3 regions of the Streptomyces sp. NPDC040410 genome follow, and region 1 is predicted to be linked to each of the others. Evidence: riboswitches for the same ligand, from Rfam matches in the RefSeq annotation. Region 1 holds a riboswitch; each other region holds the start of a gene.
The links. A riboswitch is a leader RNA that binds a small molecule or an ion and turns the genes downstream of it on or off. The one in region 1 is predicted to bind cyclic di-AMP.
Positions count from the first base shown of each region.

Region 2: it holds a riboswitch for cyclic di-AMP, as region 1 does, so the genes downstream of both, ACZ562_RS08810 (transglycosylase SLT domain-containing protein) here and ACZ562_RS21960 (C40 family peptidase) in region 1, are expected to answer to the same signal.
Region 3: it holds a riboswitch for cyclic di-AMP, as region 1 does, so the genes downstream of both, ACZ562_RS21315 (transglycosylase family protein) here and ACZ562_RS21960 (C40 family peptidase) in region 1, are expected to answer to the same signal.

Region 1 is NZ_JBVIVK010000011.1:34,340-41,686, reverse strand. Features, by position in the region: gene ACZ562_RS21975 (xanthine dehydrogenase family protein molybdopterin-binding subunit) at 1-1,102, shown strand, start outside; gene ACZ562_RS21970 (XdhC family protein) at 1,095-2,237, shown strand; gene ACZ562_RS21965 (MFS transporter) at 2,364-3,917, shown strand; gene ACZ562_RS21960 (C40 family peptidase) at 4,376-5,716, opposite strand; cyclic di-AMP (ydaO/yuaA leader) riboswitch at 5,773-5,945, opposite strand; partial or broken gene ACZ562_RS21955 (fructosamine kinase family protein) at 6,153-6,343, shown strand; gene ACZ562_RS21950 (TerD family protein) at 6,472-7,347, opposite strand, start outside.
Region 2 is NZ_JBVIVK010000003.1:310,233-317,579, reverse strand. Features, by position in the region: gene ACZ562_RS08825 (glycosyltransferase family 2 protein) at 1-430, opposite strand, end outside; gene ACZ562_RS08820 (GNAT family N-acetyltransferase) at 486-1,574, opposite strand; gene ACZ562_RS08815 (HAD family hydrolase) at 2,043-2,858, shown strand; gene ACZ562_RS08810 (transglycosylase SLT domain-containing protein) at 2,894-3,376, opposite strand; cyclic di-AMP (ydaO/yuaA leader) riboswitch at 3,381-3,552, opposite strand; gene ACZ562_RS08805 (CocE/NonD family hydrolase) at 3,835-5,829, opposite strand; gene ACZ562_RS08800 (polyprenyl synthetase family protein) at 6,076-7,086, shown strand; gene ACZ562_RS08795 (CHRD domain-containing protein) at 7,229-7,347, shown strand, end outside.
Region 3 is NZ_JBVIVK010000010.1:210,457-217,803, forward strand. Features, by position in the region: gene ACZ562_RS21305 (cytochrome P450 family protein) at 1-643, shown strand, start outside; gene ACZ562_RS21310 (transglycosylase family protein) at 812-1,879, shown strand; cyclic di-AMP (ydaO/yuaA leader) riboswitch at 2,074-2,253, shown strand; gene ACZ562_RS21315 (transglycosylase family protein) at 2,257-2,952, shown strand; gene eno (phosphopyruvate hydratase) at 3,309-4,595, shown strand; gene ACZ562_RS21325 (FtsB family cell division protein) at 4,877-5,353, shown strand; partial or broken gene ACZ562_RS21330 (DUF501 domain-containing protein) at 5,373-5,777, shown strand; gene ACZ562_RS21335 (Ppx/GppA phosphatase family protein) at 5,979-6,935, shown strand.

The DNA of each region.
Region 1 (7,347 bases):
GCTCGACGTGCCGACACCGACGTGGATGCGCGCGCCGGGTGAGGCACCGGGTTCGTTCGCGCTGGAGGCGGCGCTCGACGAACTCGCCGAGAAGTGCGGCATCGATCCGATCGAGCTGCGCGCCCGCAACAAGCCCGAGCGCGGTCCCGTGTCCGGGCTGCCGTTCAGTGACCACAGCCTGCTGGCCTGCTTCCGGGAGGGCGCCCGCAGGTTCGGCTGGGCCGGCCGGGACCCGCGTCCCGGGCTGCGCCGCGACGGACGCTGGCTGCTCGGCACCGGCACGGCGGCGGCCTCCTTCCCCGCGGGAGCCGCACCGTCCACGGCGGCCGTGACGGCGGAGGCGGACGGCACCTTCACCGTGCGCATCGCCGCCTCGGACATCGGAACCGGGGCGCGCACCGCGCTCACCCTGATCGCCGCCGACGCACTGGAAACGGCACCGGAACGCGTCCGTGTGAACATCGGGGACAGCGACTTCGGGCCGGCGTTCATCGCCGGCGGCTCGATGGGCACCCGCACCTGGGCGTGGGCGGTCACGGCAGCCGCCGGTGAGCTGCGAGAGCGGCTCGCCCCGGGCGGCGCCGTTCCCCCGGAGGGGATCACCGTACGGTCGGACACCACCGAGGCCGTCGTCGCCCTCGCGCGGAAGGAACGGCATTCGTTCGGAGCGCAGTTCGCGGAGGTCGCCGTGGACGTCACCACCGGCGAGGTGCGCGTGCGGCGCATGCTCGGCATCTTCGCGGCGGGCCGGATCGTCAACCCGCTCACGGCGCGCGGGCAGTTCGTGGGCGGCATGACCTGGGGCATCTCCATGGCCCTGCACGAGGAGGCCGTACGGGACCATGCCACGGGCAGCCACTACGGCGCCGACCTCGCGGGCTATCACGTCGCCACGCACGCGGACGTACCGCACCTGGAGGCGGACTGGCTGGACGAGGACCCGGACGCGGACGATCCGGTCGGGATCAAGGGCATCGGCGAGATAGGCATCGTGGGAGCCGCGGCGGCGATCGCCAACGCGGTCTGGCACGCGACCGGTGTACGCCACCGGCACCTGCCCATCCGGCCCGACCGTGTACTGATGGCAGGCCCGCGTGCTTGACATCGCCGGGGAGTTGTACCGCTGGATGGAGGAGGGCCGGGAGTTCGCCGTGGCCACCGTCGCGGCCGTCGGCGGCAGCGCACCGCGCGGCCCGGGCGCCGCCCTCGCCGTCGACAGCGAGGGCACGGCCATCGGCTCGGTCTCCGGTGGCTGCGTGGAAGGAGCGGTGTACGACCTGTGCGTGCAGACGCTCCAGGACGGCGAGACCGTTCTCGAACGGTTCGGGTACAGCGACGAGGACGCCTTCGCCGTAGGACTGACCTGCGGCGGTGTCATCGACGTTCTGGTCACGCCGGTCGGCGCGCAGTCGCCCGCCCGAACGGTGTTCCGGGCGGCGCTGACCGCCGCCCTCCGAGGCGAGCCCGCGGCCGTCGCCCGGGTTGTCCGCGGCCCGGACGAACTCCTCGGCAGGGCCCTCCTTGTGCGCCCCGACGGGGCGGCGGAAGGAGGGCTCGGCGCCCACGCGGAGCTGGACCGGACGGCGGCCGCCGAGGCCCGGGCCATGCTGGACACCGGCCGCACCGGCACGGTCGACCTCCCGGAGGACGGATCGCACTGCCCCGGCGGCCTCACGCTGCTCGTCGAGTCCAGGGTGCCGGCGCCCCGGATGATCGTCTTCGGTGCGATCGACTTCACCGCCGCACTCGTGCGCGCGGGCAAGTTCCTCGGCTACCACGTGACCGTGTGCGACGCCCGCCCCGTCTTCGCCACGCGGGCCCGTTTCCCCGAGGCCGACGACATCGTGGTCGACTGGCCGGACCGCTACCTGCGGCGCACCGGGACCGACGGCCGCACGGTCCTGTGCGTGCTCACCCACGACGCCAAGTTCGACATCCCCCTGCTGACGGCGGCCCTGCGGATGCCGGTCGCGTTCGTCGGGGCGATGGGCTCGCGCCGTACCCACGCGGACCGCGAGCGACGGCTGCGGGAGGCCGGTGTCGGCGAGCGGGAACTGGCCAGGCTGCGGTCGCCCATCGGCCTCGACCTCGGCGCCCGTACTCCCGAGGAGACCGCCCTGTCCATCGTCGCCGAGATCGTCGCGGCCCGGCGGGGCGGGACGGGCGTTCCGCTGACCGGCTCGGGGACGCCGATCCACCGTGACGGGGCAGAACGGGGCGCGGTGGCGGCGGCCTGACGGACGGGACGGCCGACTGGTGCCGTCCGGGACGCGGGCGTACCGTCGAACGGTGGACCGCAGTGGACGGAACCGTTCACTGATCCCTCGCGAGGGTTCGACCGACCCCCGAGAGTGCGACATGCCATGAGCAGCAGCCCCCAGCCGACCTCCGCAGAACAGACCACCGCCCGGGAAGGCGGCGGTGGCGGAAACCTGATGGCGCTGCTGGTCATCGCGTCGTGTCAGCTGATGGTGGTCCTCGACATCACCATCGTGAACATCGCGCTCCCGCACATCCAGAGCGCCCTCGACTTCTCCACCACCAGCCTGTCCTGGGTGATCAACGCGTACACGCTCACCTTCGGCGGGCTGCTGCTGCTCGGCGGCAGGACCGGCGACATCCTCGGCAGACGGCGCGTCTTCATCTTCGGCGTGCTGCTCTTCGTGCTCGCCTCCCTGCTCGGAGGGCTCGCCCAGAACGAGGCCCAACTCCTCGGCGCACGCGCTCTCCAGGGCGTCGGCGGCGCCATCGCCTCTCCGACGGCCCTCGCCCTGATCAGTACCACCTTCCGTGAAGGACCCGAGCGCAACCGGGCGTTCGGCGTGTTCGCCGCGGTCTCTGCGGGCGGCGGCGCGATCGGGCTGCTCGCCGGCGGTGTCCTCGTCGAGTGGCTGAACTGGCGCTGGGTGCTCTTCGTGAACGTTCCGATCGGACTGCTCATCGCCCTCGCCACGCCCCGCTGGATCAAGGAGTCCGAACGTCACCCCGGTCACTTCGACATCACCGGCGCGCTGACGTCCACCGTCGGCATGGTGCTGCTGGTGTACGGGTTCATCAGAGCCGCGCAGGAGGGCTGGCGGGACGCGCTCACCCTCGCCTCCTTCGGCGCGGCCGTCGTTGTCCTCGTGGTGTTCATCCTGGTCGAGAGGCGTTCCAGACAGCCGATCACGCCGATGCACATGTTCGCCGACCGCAACCGCGCGGGCACGTACGGAATCATGCTGTGCCTCGCCGCCGCGATCTTCGGCATGTTCTTCTTCCTCACGCTGTTCGTGCAGAACGTGCTGGACTTCAGCCCGTTGCAGGCGGGGCTCGCCTTCCTCCCCGTCAGCGCGGTCATCGCGATCGGCGCCGGGCTGGCCTCCCGTTTCCTGCCGACGTACGGCCCCAAACCGTTCATGGTGGTGGGCGCGATCCTCGCCGCGGCGGGTCTGGCCTGGCTGACCCTGACCGACGTCCACTCCACCTACGCGGGCAGCGTGCTCGGTCCGATGCTCGTCTTCAGCCTGGGCATGGGCATGGAGTTCGTCTCGCTCACGCTGATGGCGCTCTCCAACGTCCCCGTCCAGGAGACCGGTGCGGCCTCCGGACTCCTCAACGCCACCCAGCAGGTCGGTGGTTCGCTCGGACTGTCCATCCTGGTCACGATGTTCGGCACGGCCAGCAACAACGAGGCGGAGAAACAGGTCCCGGGCTTCCTGGCGCAGGCGACCCCGGCCGAGCGCCTGCGGTTCGAACGCACCGGGCAGCTCCCGGCGCCCTGGTCCGACGAGGTCCTCACCGCCGGGGCCTCGGCCGCCTTCGTCATGGCGGCGATCTTCACCGTGGTCGCCGCGCTGATCGCCATCGTGGTCATCCAGGTCCGTCCCTCCGACCTGGAACGCCTCCAGGGCGGTGGAGGCCCCGGCCCCACGTGAGGCCGGGAACCGCGCGGTGAGACCCGCAGGTCACGGCAGGGGACGGGGAAAGGTCCTCAGCTTCGGGGAACCCGGCGGCATCGGTGCCGATCTTGCGGTAGACGGCGGAGAGCAGCTGCTTCACTCCTTGCTGGGTGAGGCGCAGTTCCTTGGCGGCCAACGCCGACGGGTGGTCCTGGACGGTCAGTTCGACGGCCCGGCGTTCCCACCCCGTTCCGGCCGCATGACGTGCCGTGACAGGCGTTCTGTCCTGCCCGGCCCCGTCGTGCTGCGCGAACGGGAACCCGGCCCGCAGCGGGCCCATGGCCTCGTCCCCGAGCCGGCCGAACTCCGCGGCGGCGCCGGGCGACACGCCGACCGTGCCGCCCCTTTGCCGTGTCGGCCCCGTCACCGGACGGGCGCGGGTCGAAGCCGCGGTGGGTTTGCTCTCCTTTGGCAGCCCGCGCGGCCGCCAATTGTCAGGCGAGCCGCACGGCTCCGCGGATCGCCGACTCCCCGACGTTGTAGACCGACTCCTCGCGTATGTACGCCCCCGGCTCCGGTGCGTGGATCATCAACCCGTCGCCGGTGTAGAGGCCGACGTGAGTGAGGTCGTCGTGGAAGAAGACCAGGTCGCCGGGCAGGACGGTGCTGAGGGGGATCACGGTGCCGGCGTTCGCCTGGTCGGGTGCGGAACGCGGGAGTGCGACGCCGGCGGCCTTCCAGGCGGCCTGGGTGAGGCTCGCGCAGTCGTACGAGTCCGGTCCGGTCGCCCCCATGACGCACGGCCTGCCGGTCTGGGCGCGCGCGAAGGCGAGGGCGCGTTCGGCCTTTCCGCCGGTCACCGGATCCGCGGTGCTGACGGCGCCTGCGGGACGGACCGCGTCGAAGGCCGTGGTGGTGGCCGGGCCGGGTGAGGGCTGCTGTTGCCGCCAGGCCGCTTCGCCGGTCTGCTGCCGGGCCACTTCGCCGGTCTGCTGTTGCCGCCGGGCCACTTCGCCGGTCTGCTGGGGCCACGCCATGCTCTCGGCCGGCTGCTGCTGGGGCCACGCCTCGTTCGCGGCGGGCTGCTGCAGGGTCCACGCCGCCTCCTCGTCGGCGGGGCGATCCGGCTCCGGCGTGGCGAACCGGGGGGCGTCGGCCGGCGCGGCCTCGAGCGCCGCGACCGGCGTCCTCTGCTGGATGTGCCGGGACAGCAGCTCACGGGCCTCGGCGAGCTTGTGCCGGCTCTGCTCCTTGGAGGTTCGCAACGCCGACCGCTCGTCCTTGACGGCCGGCGCGGGCAGGGCAAGAGGCGCGCGCTGTCCCGTCTCCGGTGCGGCCGGCAGCGCGGGTACGGAAGCGGGAGCCGGCGGCCCTGCGGTCAGCTCCAGTACGGGCCTGGAGGCCGACCCGGCGGGCAGCTCCCGTACGGCGGCGGAGGCTCTCTCTGCCGTCAACTCCGGTAGAGCAGCCTGCCGTTCCGCGGGCCGGGACTGGGCAGCGGCCGCCGGCATCCTGTCGCGCGGCAGCACCGCCGGAACGGTCGGACCGAGGCGCGAGCGCGCCATGTCGAACCACTGCCGGGCCACGTCGTCGAGCGCGGGATCCGAGCGCCCGGCCCCCTCGGCGGGCGCCCCGCCCGCGCGGCGCGAACCCGACGGCGTCGCACGGGTCGCGTTGGAGGTACCGGAGGCGGTCTCGGCCTGGTCATAGAGCGCGTTGACCCGCTGCTGGACCTCTTCGCGGCTCGGTCCGTCGTCCCCGGGCGTGGCGTCGGCTGTCTGGGAGAACAGGGCCACAGAGGTAAGCGCCGCCGTCGCGAGGGCGGAGTTGCGCATGCCGGGGAGGCTGAGACCTCGGGGGCGCGACGATCGTTCCGGCGCCATGAGGGACGTACTCCTTCCGTGCTCCGCCTACCGAGTTAGCTGACGGGTTCGGGCGGACGATCCGGAAGGTGTGCCCTACGACCCCTCCCCGAAGGGCGGTTGGGCCGATTCACCCCGAGTTTCGGTTGGGTCCCCGGTTCCGGCCTGCCTTACGGCGCACCGGACTCGGCGGAGGCTGTGCGACCCGGCGCGGTCCGCCGGAGGGAGTCGAACAGCCCGCCGTCAACCTAACCAACTTGTGTGCCTCGTGTGAAGGTTGAAGCCCCGAATGTCCGATACGTAATGGTGACCTTCGTTGTGCCGAGGAGTGACCGGCGGTCAGCTCGGGCCTCGCCCGGCCCGCCAGGCAGTAGTGGTCCAGGACGGTTTCCTCGACGGCCGGGAGGCTCCGGCCGAGCCGCAGGGCCGGCTGCACGGCGACCTGTGGAACGGCAACGCGCTGCGGGGCGCCGACGGGCATGTGTGGCTGATCGACCCGGCCGCGCACGGCGGCCACCGCGAGGCCGACCTGGCGATGCTCAGGCTCTTCGGGTGCCCGCATCTGGGACGGTGCTGGACGGCTACCAGCAGGCGGCGCCGGCGGAGTGACCGCCGACGCCGCCCGGTGCGACGTCGAGGGCGAGGAAAGCGAACGGGCTAGTGACAGGCCGCCGCAGCGGAATGAGAAGGAAGCCCGTTCATGGCCTCGCCGCGCTCCACGCTAGCAGTCAGCCGGGGATCACGTCGCGCAGGTTTTCGGGGGTGATGACCCGGGAGTCCGGGTGCAGGCCGTCGGGACGCTCCAGGCCGATGTAGGTGACCGGGCCGTCCGGCACCGTCCTGCCGTCCCACGACGTCACGGTCGTCGTCGCGTCGTCGGACATCAGGTCGATCAGGTACCGGACCGTGAGCTGCTCGCGCTCGACGATCCCGCGCAGCAGCGTCGCGACCGACACCCGGTTCTCCTCGACCCGGTTGGCCGACGGAGTGCCCTTCAGGTACAGGTGCAGCCACTTGGCCTGCCACCGGCCGTCGTGCCCCCGCCGGAACGCCAGAGGCAGCGCGACCCGGCCGGGACCACGCAGCTCCGACTTCATGCGCACGGTGCGCGGTTCGAACGGCCGGCCCTGCTGGTCGGCGTCGCGCAGCATGAAGCCGAAGAACGACTCCTCGACCTCCTCGAACCCCTCCCCGGAGAAGATGTTGACCTGCGGGACGATGAACGTGCCGCGAGCGGCGCCCAGCCTCAGGTTGATGAACTCCGAGGCGCCGTCGGGCGCTTCGGTGATGTCGCCGGAGTGCTCGCCCTCCAGGTCGGTCAGGGCGGTGTAGGACAGCCAGGTGATCACCGTGTAGTCGGCGTCCAGCAGCAGCGCCGACAGGTCGTAGTCGGTCACGTGCTCCCTCTGCTTCCAGTACACGAAGAAGCGCAGCAGTTCGCCGTCGACGGGGGAGACGGAGCCGCGCGGCAGCACGCCGAGACCGGATGCGGTCGCCTTGCCGCTGAGCGGAAGCGCCACGTCCAGGACGTCCGGGTCGACCAGCAGGTGGCCCGGGTCCGGGAGCCGGCGGCGCGTCTCGGCGTCGAGCGAGGCGATCAGACG
Region 2 (7,347 bases), on a different contig from region 1:
GGTCCCGGGTCCCGGTCGTAAGGGGCGCGTTGTCGACCACGACGATCTCGAAGTCCGGGTGGTCCTGGGCGAGCAGTGAGTCGAGAGCGCGGGCGAGCTGCTCGGCGCGCTCCCGGGTGGCGACCACGACGCTGGTGAGCGGCGGCTCGGGCAGCTCCTCGGGTGCCTGCCCCGGTGGGCGGCTCTCCCGGGCGAGCCCGGCCAGTACGGCCTTGGGCTCCGCGCCCTCGGGAACCCGGCCGAGCAGCGTGCCGACGGGCCGCCCCTCCCGCCTGACCAGGACGAAGACCTCGCCCGAGGTCACGGGCGGACTGCCGGGCCCGGGTCTGAGCCAGGCATCCTCCCCCCTGAGGTCCAGCTCGGCGACCTGCACCGGTCTGATGCTCCGGAACCGCCGTATCTCGTCCTGCGCGCGCGTTGTACGGGACATGCGACCTCTCCCCCTCGCGTCTTTGCTTCCGTGGTGCCCCGTGGTGCCCCTCGTGTCACGACCGGCGCAGCCGGGCCACGCCCTTCAGCGTCCGTGCGGCCGCCGACGCGAGCCGGGGCCGGTTGCGGACGAAGTGGTGCGCCCGGCGGGCGGGTTCGACGCTCAGCCAGTGCATCGCGGCGCCCGGTCCGGGGCGGGTCGCCGCCCCCTCGTACACGGGCAGTTCGCCCGTCTTCAGCGAGTCCTTGTACTCAGCGGCGCCCCGCCCCAGATCCAGCAGGCCGATACCGGCCGCGGCCGCCGCCTCGGCCATCCGCAGATGCAGCACCAGTCCCGGCGAGAACTTCGCGAACTCCGGGTCGTACGACGGGAACCAGCAGGCCAGGACCGTCGACGAGCGCAGTCCGAAGTGCGCGGCGAGCGGCCGGTCGCCGGCGTACAGCACGGACAGCGTGCCCGCGCACTCGGCCTCCCGGGTGTCGGCGAGCGTGTGCACGAGCCGGGTGATCCACTCCTGCGAGAACCGGTCGCGGCGGCCCGTCCTGCGGTACTGCGCGGACTTCCACTCCATGAGGGTGCGCAGCGCGGCGGGATCACGCTCGTCGAACGCGAAGCGCAGCTCGCCGACCTGGCGGCCGAGCCTGCGCTCCTTGGCGAGCGTGGTTTTGAGGAACTTCGGCGACTGGGCGCGCAGTACGGTCTCGTAGGCGTCGTACCCCTTCTCCACGTCGATGACGTAGGAGGTGTACTCCGCGGCCGCGGCCGGAACGAACAGGCCCTGCTCCGCCTCCAGGTTGTCGAAGGCGAAGCTGGACAGCGAGCAGGCCCGCAGCAGTTCGTCGGCCTCCAGCGCGAAGCCCTGCGGCAGCACCGCGCCCTGGCAGTCGGACACGCCGAACGCCAGCGCCCGGCCCTGTCCCAATGGCCCTCTCTCGTGCGGCAGGAAACCGGCGGCCTCGACTCCCTCGTACACCACCGCCACGCGCGCCCTCGGCCGGACCCGGCCGACCGCGTCGGTGAACTCCGGCTCCATGAACGGGTTCCGTGGCAGACCCGACTTGGCGCGCAGTTCCCGCCAGAGTTCCCTGTCCCCGGCACCGAGCTCCTCGGGCCTCAGCACACGAATGCGTCCACTGCTCAACATGACCCCCCGATCAAGTCCCCCCTGGACACCTCAGGACGGTACCGCCCGAGGTGGGGCCAGGGGTAGGTACCGGACCATCCTGTGTCCAATTGGTGCAGAGGCCGCTATTTCTTTTTGCTGTTTCTTTCCGCTTCTCCTTGCGGACCGTTCGCCCTTCGTCGCCGCATCGGCATGATCACCGGACCGCTCGACACCCCGGGCGACACCGGTCGCCCGGCGGGCCGTCACCCCCGCCCTGACGACCATGCGGCAGCCCTTCGACCGCATCAGGGCCGAAATGGTCCGTATGTCCTCGCCCGGATCGCCGACGAGGGCACGGCGGGTGTGATCCTGCCGACAGATCCGGTGGTACGAGGCGGGGCGCAGCCGCTCCAACTCCCGCAACCGGAACGGCCGTCACGGATGTGAAAGCAGTAGCCGTCCGGTTCGCGTCGAGTCGAGGGGGCTTTCCATCCGTATTCTCTGATCATGGCAGCACCCACCGCGTATTCACTGATCGCCACCGACCTGGACGGAACTCTGCTCCGCGGGGACGACACCCTCTCCGACCGGTCGGTCGCCGCGCTCCGGCGGGTGGTGGCGGCAGGCGCGCGGCACCTCGTGGTGACCGGCCGCCCGGCGCCCAGGGTGCGGCCGCTCCTCGACGACCTCGGGAGCAACGGGCTCGCGGTCTGCGGACAGGGCGCGCAGGTGTACGACGCCGGCGCGGACCGTCTGCTGTGGTCCGTCACCCTGGACCGGGAGCTGGCCGAGACCGCGCTCGGCAAGATAGAGGCCGAGGTGGGACAGGTGTACGCCGCGGTCGACCAGGACGGCGTCGACGGACTCACGCTCATCGAACCGGGCTACCTGATGCCGCACCCGACCCTCCCCGCGGTACGGGTCGGCCGGCGTGACGACCTGTGGTGCGAACCCATCAGCAAGGTGCTGCTGCGCCACCCCGAACTGAGCGACGACGAGTTGGCGGCGACGGCGCGATCGGTGGCCGGGTCGCTCGCGACGGTCACCATGTCCGGCCCCGGCACCGTCGAACTCCAGCCAAGCGGTGTCACCAAGGCCACCGGTCTCGCCCTGGCCGCCGAACACCTGGGCCTCGGCCCGGACCGGACCATCGCCTTCGGCGACATGCCCAACGACATCCCGATGTTCGACTGGGCCGCCTACGGCGTGGCGATGGCCAACGCCCACCCCGAACTCAAGGCCGTGGCCGACGAGATCACCCTGTCGAACGAGGACGACGGCATCGCCGTCGTCCTCGAGCGGCTCTTCCCCGGGCCCCGGTAGACGCCGACGCGGGGCCTAGTCGACGCCGACCGGGCCTAGTAGGCCCCGAAGACGTTGTCGATCGAGCCGTAGCGCGCGGCCGCGTAGTTGCAGGCGGCGGTGATGTTCGCGACCGGGTCGTACGAGTCCCAGGACGTGCCGGCGACGTGGTAGGCGCGGAAGGTCGGGTCGATGACCTGCAGCAGGCCCTTGGACGGCGTGCCCGCGGCCGCGTTGGAGTCCCAGAGGTTGATGGCGTAGGGGTTGCCCGAGGACTCGCGGATGATGTTGCGGTAGATGCCGTCGTACGTCCCCGGGATCCCGTGCTCCGCCATGACCTGGAGCGACGCCCGGATCCAGCCGTCGAGGTTGTTGGCGTACCCGAGCGAGGAGGCGGTGGTCACGGTGGGGGTGGCCGCGGACGCGGTGGTCGCGCCGATGAGCGGGAGCGCCAGAACGGCTATTCCGGTGCCGGCGACGGCGAGCTTGCGGGCGAGGCGGGCTGTTCTGGTGCGGCGGGGCTGACCGGCTGCGGACATGGCGAGTTCCTCTCCGGCGCCTGCGAGGTGAGCTGTCGGGTTCGGGCGGGAGCTGCCCGGCCGCGCCCTGACGGACGCGACTGCACCCCCAGCCGTCCCGGTACGCCTTTGTGGCGTCCGGTGCGGCGACTTACCTGGGTCCCCCGCTCCTGCCGTGCGCGAAGTGTGTTCGTCGATGAGTCTCGGGCCGGGCGGCGGCAGGATTCGGCGTCCACCCGACGGCCGGGAACGTATGCGAGAGCACATGTCCGGAACAAGTACCGGATTCACACCTCGCCCCTATTGACCTTGATCTGAGGTGTTTGGGGTGCTTGATCCTTTGCGGTCGCCAAGTATCAACTCGCCACGGTAAGAGGTGAGTCGTCTCCGGAGAGGGTGAAGTCGGCTCGCGTGGCGAAGTGAGGCAAGTCACGGGCTTCCGCAAGAACGGCAAATCGGGCAATGAGCCCAACTCATTGTCAACCAGACGTTCGTGGGATCCGCTTCTCCCAGGTCCGGTGGAAGACCACCTCGCCGCCGTCCGTGCAGACCACCTCGTCGGACGTGACGAAGTCCGCCCCGTCGCACCTGATCTCCGAACGCGTGCGGACCGTCGTGTCCCACGCCGTCTCGGGACGGTGCAGCCGGATCGACCAGTCCGAGCGGGTGCGGGCAGAGAGGGGGTCCCGCTCGTTGATCGTGTACGTCTCCAGCGCCTCCTCCGTGCTCTCCAGCCCGTCGGGGTACATACGGGTGCCGTCGCGGCACGGGTCGACCTCGACCCGCCACTCGCCCTTGGCCACATCACGCACCACGAGCCGCTGCGGGCGCGGTTCGTCCAGTGTGGCGGGGGAGTTGACGCCGAGCGGTGCTGACTGCTCCGGCTCCTCGAACGTGACCGTCCCGCCCGACTCACGGCCTCGGACCGGCAGTTCGAGGAAGCTGCCCACAGGGTCCAGGGTGAAGCCCGCCGCCGAGTCCGGCCGGGGCCAGATCCACGGCCAGTACGCGGAGGAGACGGCGAGCCGGATGCGGTGGCCGGCCGGGAAGGCGTGGCCGACGCCGTTCAGCTCGAAGGCGACCTCCTCGGTGGCACCCGGCGTCCACGGCACCGCCCGCTCCGGGCCCCGCCGCGCCGACAGGTTCAGCACACCCCGGGTGACCAGGGTGGAGGCACCGTCGGGAGCCACGTCGCACACCCGGGCGATCACCTGCCCGCCCGGCACCTCGGAGGTCAGCCGCAGCCGCACCCCCGGCCGCCCCAGCACCCAGGTCTCCTCGCCCACCTCGAACTCGAAGCACACCGACCGTGCGTCCTCCTCCCGCTGGTCGGGCGGCAGGTCGGCGTCGTCGCCCATGGGTACGACACGGCCGGCGTCGAGGCCGGTGTGCTGCGGGGAGCGGACGAGCAGCGGGCTGCCCCGGAGGACGTGCGTGACGGTCTTGACGTGGGGGGAGGGCCAGGCCTGCTCGCCGACCCAGCGGCCCGGCAGCGTCTCGTACCCGGTCGCCGGGGGGTGAGAGTCGCTGACGTACGCACGCAGCAGCGGCTCGGCCATGGCTCCGGTGTCGGCCCCTTTCAGCCAGTGGTCCCACCAGCGCAGGGTCTCCTGGAGGAAGCCGATCGCCGGGCCCGGCGGCAGGCCGCGGTCGGGGTACTGGTGCGGCCAGGGGCCGATCAGGCCGCGGACGCGGTCGGGCGGGAGGTGTTCGACGAGCCCGAGCACCGTGTCGCGGTAGGGGTCGTGCCAGCCGCCCACCGCCAGGACGGCGGCCCGGATCGCCCCGTAGTCCTCGCGGACGCTGTCCCGGCGCCAGTAGTCGTCCCGGGTCTGGTGGTCCAGCCAGGTGTGGAGGAACGGCTCCACGGATTCCAGGCGCCCGAGCCACAGGTCCCGCCAGGCCTCGCCGGCGTACAGCGGGTCGGGCGGCCTGCACACGCGGGAGAGCATCCCGGCCGCCCGGGCGTGCATGCCGGCCGCGAGGACGGAACCTCCCATGTAGTGCACGTCGTTGTCATAGCGGTCGTCCGTGGAGCAGACCGCGACGACCGCCTTGAGCGGCTCGGGCGCGAGGGCCGCGATCCGGAGGGAGTCGAAGGCGCCCCGGGACACGCCGAACAAGCCCACCTTGCCGTCGCACCACGGCTGCGCGGCGAGCCAGTTCACCACCTCGACACCGTCGGAGAACTCCGTGCCCGTGTACCCGTCCGCGGGCACGCCCTCGCTGTTGCCGTGCCCGCGGGCGTCGACGCGGACGCAGGCGTAGCCGTGCCCGGCGTACCAGGGGTGGCGCTGCCGGTCGCGGGGCGCGGTCCGGTCGGTCAGCCGGCCCGGGAGGTACTCGAGAAGCGCCGGCACGGGCTCGCCCGTCAGGGGGCGCCACACCCGCGCGTGGAGCCCGGGCCCGTCCGGGAGCGGGATGCGCAGGTCCTCATGGGCCGTCTCGTAAGGGAAGGACGTACGGATGTGCACCACGTTCCACTACTTCCATGCAAATCTACAGAAGTCCGTCTATATCAGGTGATCGAAAACATACCCGTCGTGATGTGGTACCGCCTGGCCTGACAGGGGTACTCCCGGTCGGGCGAAGTCGGAACTGCGGGAGGTGGGCGCTCGTGGTGATCGAAACGTGACCGGATACGCTGACTTGAGTGATGGCAGCGACCTATCGACAAACCGTGTAATCGCCAGTAGACACCAGCAGACAGGAGACCCCTCGTGACCGTCGTCGGGCCGTTCGGGCTGAGCGTGCGGGACCAGGCTCTGGAAGCCGATGTCCAGGCCGGATTGGCGGCCGTCGAGGAGGGTTTGTTCGAGGCCACCAAGAGCGAGGTCCCCTTCATCACTGAGGCCGCCCAGCACCTCGTGCGGGCGGGCGGGAAGCGGTTCCGGCCGCTGCTCGTGATGCTCGCCGCCCAGTTCGGGGACCCGTACGCGCCGGGGATCGTGCCCTCGGCGGTCGTCGTCGAGCTGACCCACCTGGCGACGCTGTACCACGACGACGTGATGGACGAGGCGGAGGTCCGGCGCGGGGTGGCCAGCGCGAACACCCGCTGGGGCAACTCGGTCGCGGTCCTGACGGGTGACTTCCTGTTCGCCCGTGCCTCGCACATCCTGGCCGACCTCGGGCCGGAGGCGGTCCGTGTCCAGGCCGAGGCGTTCGAGCGCCTGGTGACCGGGCAGATCCTGGAGACGGCCGGGCCGACGGACGGACGTGACCCGGTCGACCACTACCTCGACGTGCTCGGCGGCAAGACGGGCTCGCTGGTCGCGGTGTCGTGCCGATTCGGCGCGATGATGTCGGGCGCCGACGAGACGGTCGTGGACGTGCTGACGCAGTTCGGCGAGAGGCTCGGTGTCGCCTTCCAGCTCGCGGACGACGTCCTGGACATCGCGTCCGACTCCCGCGAATCAGGCAAGACCCCGGGCACGGACCTGCGTGAGGGCGTCCCGACGCTGCCGGTACTGCGCCTGCGCGAGCGCGCGGCCCGGCTGGGCCTGGCCGAGGACATCGCCCTGTGCGAGCTGCTCGACTCCGACCTGTCCGACGAAGCCCGGCACGCCGAGGCGCTGGCCGGCCTGCGATCCCATCCGGCGCTGGAGCAGGCCCGCAGGGACACCGTGCGGTACGCGCAGGAGGCCCGGTCGGCCCTGGCCCCGCTGCGGGAGTGCGACGCGAAGGCGGCACTCCTGGAGCTGTGCGACGCGGTGGTGCACCGGGCCGGCTAGTCGCGGCCTCGAGTGAATCAACCTGTGTGGCGCACGTCACATATCTGGACTGAGTCCAATCTGAGATCGCTTCCGTATGCATGCCCAGAAGCTGACGCAGGGGGCGTCAGCTGCCATACGGGGAGCTAAAAGCATCATGGGCATGAACACGACGTCTTCGAAGCGCCGTAAGAGCCTCGTGGCCGCCGCCGTCGCGGTGGCCGCCGCCGGCGGTGTCGCCGCCGCGATGATTCCCGCCTTCGCCGCCGAGGGCACCCGCGT
Region 3 (7,347 bases), on a different contig from region 1:
CGAGGCGCTGCCCGCCGAGCCCGGCCCCGGCGAGGACCTCATCTCCGGTCTCATCCGCGCCTCGGACCACGGCGAGCACCTCACCGAGAACGAGGCCGCGGCCATGGCCTTCATCCTTTTGTTCGCGGGTTTCGAGACCACCGTCAATCTCATCGGCAACGGCACGTACGCCCTGCTCACCCACCCCGAGCAGCGAGCCCGTCTGCAGAAGTCCCTCGCCGCCGAGGAACGCGGGCTCCTTGAGACCGGCGTCGAGGAACTCCTGCGCTACGACGGTCCTGTTGAGCTCGCCACATGGCGGTTCGCCACACAGCCGCTCACCATCGGCGGACAGGACATCGCGGCGGGCGACCCCGTCCTCGTCGTCCTGGCCGCGGCGGACCGCGACCCGGAGCGGTTCGCCGATCCCGACGTCCTCGACCTCGGACGGCGGGACAACCAGCACCTCGGGTACGGCCACGGCATCCACTACTGCCTCGGTGCCCCGCTGGCCCGGCTGGAGGGGCAGATCGCTCTGGCCACGCTCCTCACCCGGCTCCCGGACCTGCGACTCGCTGTGGATTCAGCCGATTTGCGGTGGCGTGGCGGACTGATCATGCGTGGACTGCGCACTCTGCCGGTCGAGTTCATGCCGCGTGCATGACTGGGCTCACCTGCGCAAAGGTGACACGCCCTCAACTCTGTGATCTTCATGTGATCTGTGCGGCATTAACTTGTGACAAGTGATCCCCTGCCGATACGTTCACCAATCAACGCGACGTCTTACAACGCGCGCCGCGTTGTTCCCCGTTGTCTCGCGAAAGGTTTCCGCATGCTCTCCGGGAACGGTCGTCACCGTCGCCCCCGCCAGGCACCGGCTCTCCTGGTCGCGGCCGGGGTGACCGGCTCTGCCATCGCGATCCCGCTCCTAGCCGCCACCGGCGCGAGTGCGGCCGGCGGGAACACCTGGGACCAGGTCGCGGAGTGCGAGAGCGGCGGCTCCTGGAGCGAGGACAGCGGCAACGGTTACTACGGCGGTCTCCAGGTCTCTCAGGAGAACTGGGAGAAGTACGGCGGTCTCGACTACGCCCCGAGCGCCGACCAGGCCAGTCGTTCCCAGCAGATAGCCGTCGCCGAGAAGATGCTCGACGACCAGGGCATCGCAGCCTGGCCGACCTGTGGTCTGCTCGCCGGGCTCGGCAAGGACAAGGATTCGGCGAACGTCGACACCGGCACGGGGGACGACAACTCGTCGGATTCATCGGGTTCATCGGATTCATCCAATTCATCTGACTCGAGGGACTCGTCCGAGTCGTCTGAATCACCCGGCTTGCCCGACTCGTCCGAAGAGTCCTCATCGTCGCCCTCCCCGTCGGACAAGTCGTCGGACAAGTCGTCGGACGAGTCGTCGGACGCCGACTCGGACGCCGACTCGGACGCGGAGTCGGATGCGACGGACAAGCCTGGCAAGTCCGACACATCGTCCGAATCCGAGTCCGGCTCCAGTGCCGGAGGCTCACGGGATTCCGGCGGCACATCGGCAGATGTGCCGAATAATGACGACTCGGACAACTTCGGGCAAAGTGAAGGCTTTTCGAGCCTGGTCGACACGGGAGCCCTCGGTACCGGCCGGCATCGCGGCGGCACCGCGGACGAGGCCGCCGGCGAGAGTGGCGCCGGCGCCTCCAAGGGGCGTCACGCCGCCCGGGAGGACAGTGCCGCGGGTGACGCGGCCGACGACTCGTACACCGTCCGCCGCGGGGACACGCTCGTGTCCATCGCCGACTCGCATGACGTCCAAGGCGGATGGCATGAGCTCTACTCCCACAACAAGCAGGAGATCGGGCCCGACCCAGGTCACATCGTCCCCGGTCAGAACCTTGCACTCAGTGCCGAATAGGGCGAAAAGCAGCGGGAGTTCGCGTCATACTTCGTGCTGAATGTCCGGTTTGGCAAAAGTGTGGGATGAGTCTCAGAAGCCCTGATCGCCTTTGAAATTCCCCGGATCGCGTGTCTACGGTCGTGACCGCTCGCCAACACGAGCCCCGTCTGCCGCAACGCCGAATCCTGCCAGCGGCCGCACGGGAACAGTCGTCGCGTCAAGCGCCGTAGGCAGGAGCGGGGGACCCAAGGTAAGTGCCGGGCCCAGCAGTTGAGCTGGATCCGGCTTGGGGTGAAGCCGTGCCGCGCAGGAGAGACCGCGCGAGACACGGCCGGGCAACTCAACCGGCCCGAACCCGACAGCTCACCTCGCAGGCGTCGGTGAGGGGATCAACCATGCTGTTTTCCGGCAAGGGCAAGCACCGCCGTCCGTCCAAGGCGAGCCGCGTCATCGCGATCGCCGGTGTCACCGGCGCCGCCGTCGCCGCCCCGCTGATCGCGTCCGGCACCGCTTCCGCCGCCACCGCCTCCGAGTGGGACGCCGTCGCCCAGTGCGAGTCCGGTGGCAACTGGTCCATCAACACCGGCAACGGCTACTACGGCGGTCTGCAGTTCTCCGCCTCCACCTGGGCCGCGTACGGCGGAACGCAGTACGCCGCCACCGCCGACCAGGCCACCAAGGCGCAGCAGATAGCCATCGGTGAGAAGGTTCTCGCGGGCCAGGGCAAGGGTGCCTGGCCGGTCTGCGGCACGGGCCTGTCGAGCACCCCCTACAACGGCGGCAGCGCCGGCTCCCCGTCGAGCGGCTCCTCGCAGAGCCAGAGCACCGGCACCAGCACCCGCTCGACCGCCGAGCAGCAGGCGTCCCGTTCCGCCGAGCGGCCGGCCGCCAAGAAGACCGTCACCACGCCGACCGGCAAGAAGGTCAAGAAGGGCGACGGCGAGTACAAGGTCGTCAAGGGTGACACCCTCAGCTCGATCGCCGCGGAGCACGGCGTCAAGGGCGGCTGGCAGAAGCTGTTCGAGCTGAACAAGGACATCGTCGAGGACGCCGACCTGATCTACCCCGGTCAGCAGCTGCACCTGAAGTGACAAGCGGCTCGCAGCCGAACCACAGCGCCCTCACATCCGTGTCCTTCATGACGAAGGTCCCGTGAGGGTCCCCCCGTCCCCCACGGGCTCCCCGCTCCGGTGCGTATTCCCCCGTACGCACCGGGGCGGGGCTTTTTTTTGCGCCGGCGCGTTTTGGTGCCGGCGCATCTTCTGTACCGACCATGTCCTGATGTCTTTGTTCAGTTCGGAAACAATTTACTCTCGGTTCTGTCCACCACGCGGTCGACCGGCTGGCCGATCGACCGGAGCCGGTTAGGCTCGTCTCGCAGAGCCACCGCGGCGCTGCGCGCACCGGGCCACGGCCCGGCGTACCCGCGTCACATCCCAAGAAGGAGATGCTCGTGCCGTCCATCGACGTCGTCGTAGCCCGGGAAATCCTGGACTCCCGAGGCAACCCCACGGTCGAGGTCGAGGTCGGCCTCGACGACGGCAGCACGGGTCGTGCCGCCGTCCCGTCCGGCGCCTCCACGGGCGCCTTCGAGGCCATCGAGCTCCGCGACGGTGACCCCAACCGCTACCAGGGCAAGGGTGTCGAGAAGGCCGTCCTCGCCGTCATCGAGCAGATCGGCCCGGAGCTGGTCGGCTACGACGCCACCGAGCAGCGCCTGATCGACCAGGCCATGTTCGACCTTGACGCCACCGACAACAAGGGCTCCCTGGGCGCCAACGCCATCCTCGGCGTCTCGCTCGCCGTCGCGCACGCCGCCTCCGAGGCCAGCGACCTCCCCCTCTTCCGCTACCTCGGCGGCCCGAACGCGCACCTCCTGCCGGTGCCGATGATGAACATCCTGAACGGCGGCTCGCACGCCGACTCCAACGTGGACATCCAGGAGTTCATGATCGCCCCGATCGGCGCGGAGACCTTCTCCGAGGCGCTGCGCTGGGGCACCGAGGTCTACCACACCCTCAAGTCCGTCCTTAAGAGCAAGGGCCTGTCCACCGGACTCGGCGACGAGGGCGGCTTCGCCCCGAACCTGGGCTCCAACCGTGAGGCCCTCGACCTCATCCTCGAGGCCGTCAAGCAGGCCGGGTACGTGCCCGGCGAGCAGATCGCCCTCGCGCTCGACGTCGCCGCCTCCGAGTTCTACAAGGACGGCAAGTACCTCTTCGAGGGCAAGGAGCGCTCCGCCGCCGAGATGACGGAGTACTACGAGGAGCTCGTCGGGGCCTACCCGCTCGTCTCCATCGAGGACCCGCTGTTCGAGGACGACTGGGCCGGCTGGAAGATCATCACCGACAAGCTCGGCGACAAGGTCCAGCTCGTCGGCGACGACCTGTTCGTCACCAACCCGGAGCGCCTGGCCCGCGGTATCGAGGACGGCGCCGCCAACGCCCTGCTCGTGAAGGTGAACCAGATCGGTTCGCTGACCGAGACCCTCGACGCCGTCGAGCTGGCCCAGCGCAACGGCTTCAAGTGCATGATGTCCCACCGCTCCGGCGAGACCGAGGACGTCACCATCGCCGACCTGGCCGTCGCCACCAACTGCGGCCAGATCAAGACCGGCGCCCCGGCCCGCTCCGAGCGCGTCGCCAAGTACAACCAGCTGCTGCGCATCGAGGAGATCCTCGACGACGCGGCGGTGTACGCCGGCCGCAGCGCCTTCCCCCGTTTCAAGGACTGACCCGATCAGGGTCTGACCCAACCTGGGGTGAGGCCTAGTGCCGCGTCAGCCAAGGTTCGCCCCGTCGCGACGCCCGGCACGCCCTCTCGCCGCACCGGCCGAAAGCCCAAGTACGTCCAGTACGAGGACTTCCGGCCGGCACGCCGAGAGCACGCACCGGACGCCGCTCCTTGACGGGCAAACCTTGGCTGACGCGGCACTAGCCAGTCGTACGTACGTCCCCGTACTCGGTCCCGTACCGTGTGCGGGGACGTACGCGCGTATGAAGGGGAGGCGGGGACATGGCCGGGAAGGACCGGGACCGTTTCTCCACCGCGACCAGGATCCGTCTGCTCGGCGAGCAGACGGCGGCCCGCGTCTACCGCTCCCAGACCAAGCGCCAGGCCCGCCGCTCCCGGCTGACCGGCCGGGCCGCGCTGCTCGCCCTCGTCCTGTGCACGCTGATCGTGGCCCTCGCCTATCCGATAAGGCAGTACGTCTCCCAGCGCGCCGAGCTCTCCGACATGCGGCGGGAGAAGGAAGAGGCCAGCGAGCGGGTCGAGCGGCTGCGCGACCTCAAGGCGCGCTGGCAGGACGACGCGTTCGCGGAGCAGCAGATCCGGCAGCGGCTGCACTATGTGATGCCGGGGGAGACGGGTTACATCGTCACCGACCCCGACGCGGCCAGGCAGTCGCGCGCCGACCTGGGGGCCGCCGACCGCCCCTGGTACTCGAACGTCTGGGACGGTGTCGACAAGTCCGACGCCTCCGACCAGTGAACCCAAGAGAAAGACAGGCATGGAAACGCCCCCGCCGACCACCCCGCGCACCGAGCCCACCGACGCGGACGTCGAGGCCTTCAAGCAGCAGCTCGGGCGTCCGCCGCGCGGGCTGCGCGCCATCGCGCACCGCTGCCCGTGCGGGCAGCCGGACGTCGTGGAGACCGCGCCGCGGCTGCCCGACGGCACGCCCTTCCCGACGACGTACTACCTGACGTGTCCGCGCGCGGCGTCGGCGATCGGCACGCTGGAGGCGAACGGCGTGATGAAGGAGATGACGGAGCGGCTGCAGACCGACCCGGAGCTCGCCGCCGCCTATCGCGCCGCGCACGAGGACTACATCGCGCGCCGTGACGCCATCGAGGTCCTGGAGGGCTTCCCGAGCGCGGGCGGTATGCCGGACCGCGTGAAGTGTCTGCACGTGCTGGTGGCGCACTCGCTCGCCGCGGGTCCGGGCGTGAACCCGCTGGGCGACGAGGCGATCGAGATGCTCCCGGAGTGGTGGCGCAAGGGGCCGTGCGTGCAGCCGCTCGAGGCGCCCGACCCGGCGGACGAGCACCCCGGCGAGGAGGGCGTGGTCTCCGACCCCGCCGAGGTCCGCGGCGGTTTCTTCACGCAGGCCCCTCTGGTCCCCGCCGGGTTCAGCCGGGTCGCCGCCGTCGACTGCGGGACGAACTCCATCCGGCTCCTCGTCGCCGACGTCAACCCGTCCACCGGTGAGCTGCTGGAGCTCGACCGTCGCATGACGATCGTGCGGCTCGGCCAGGACGTGGACCGGACCGGCCGGCTGGCTCCCGAGGCGCTGGAGCGGACGTTCGCGGCCTGCCGGGAGTACGCCGAGGTGATCCGCGAGCTGGGCGCCGGGAAGGTGCGGTTCGTGGCCACGTCCGCTTCCAGGGACGCCTCCAACCGCGACGCGTTCGTGCGTGGCGTCGCGGACGTCCTCGGTGTCGAGCCCGAGGTCATCTCCGGCGGCCGGGAGGCCGAGTTCTCCTTCACGGGGGCGACCAAGGAGCTGGCGGGCAGCGACCGTCTCGCCACGCCCTACCTGGTGGTGGACATCGGCGGCGGCTCGACCGAGTTCGTCGTCGGCGAGGACCATGTGCGTGCGGCGCGCTCCGTCGACGTGGGGTGCGTGCGGATGACCGAGCGGCACCTCGTCCGGGACGGGGCCGTCACCGACCCGCCCACCGAGGAGCAGATCGCGGCGATGCGCGCGGACATCGAGGCGGCCCTCGACCTCGTGGAGGAGACGGTGCCGCTGCGCGAGGCGCGCACGCTGGTGGGTCTGGCCGGGTCGGTGACGACCGTGTCGGCGATCGCCCAGGACCTGCCCGGGTACGACTCGACGGCCATCCACCACTCCCGTGTCTCCCGCGGCAAGGTCCGTGAGATCACCGAGTGGCTGCTGCACTCCACGCACGCCGAGCGCGCGGCCGTCCCCTCGATGCACCCGGGGCGCGTCGACGTGATCGCGGCCGGGGCCCTCGTACTGCTCTCGATCATGGAGCGAACCGGGGCCGAGGAGGTCGTCGTCAGCGAGCACGACATCCTCGACGGGATCGCGTGGTCGGTGGCGTAGGCGCTTTCGCCGGGTGGCCTGGGTCTCGTTTGCTACTGATCGGTAGCTCTCGGCTGAGCAGGTCGGATAGCGTATGAGCGCGTCCGGGGGGTCCGAAGTGCCCCCCGGAGACGCCTCGTCGGAAAAGTTCGTGAAGTTCTTCACAAGGAATTCGGCCCTGTTCCTGGAAGGAAGGGGCCCGGTTGGCCCTTCCGGGGCCCCGACGGGTGTGTGAACGTGCGCGGCAGGGTGTTCCGAAGGTGTTCCGGGAGGAGGTCGCGAGGGGCTGTTCCGGAGGGCTCACAGTAGGCGTGACAGTGCGGAGAGGCAGCTCACGCGGTATTGACAAGGTCGGCACTGCACGTCCGTTCCCCCGTGTCACCATGACATGGATCACGCGGGCCGCGGAGGATAGCACAGGCCCTGCCAGAGC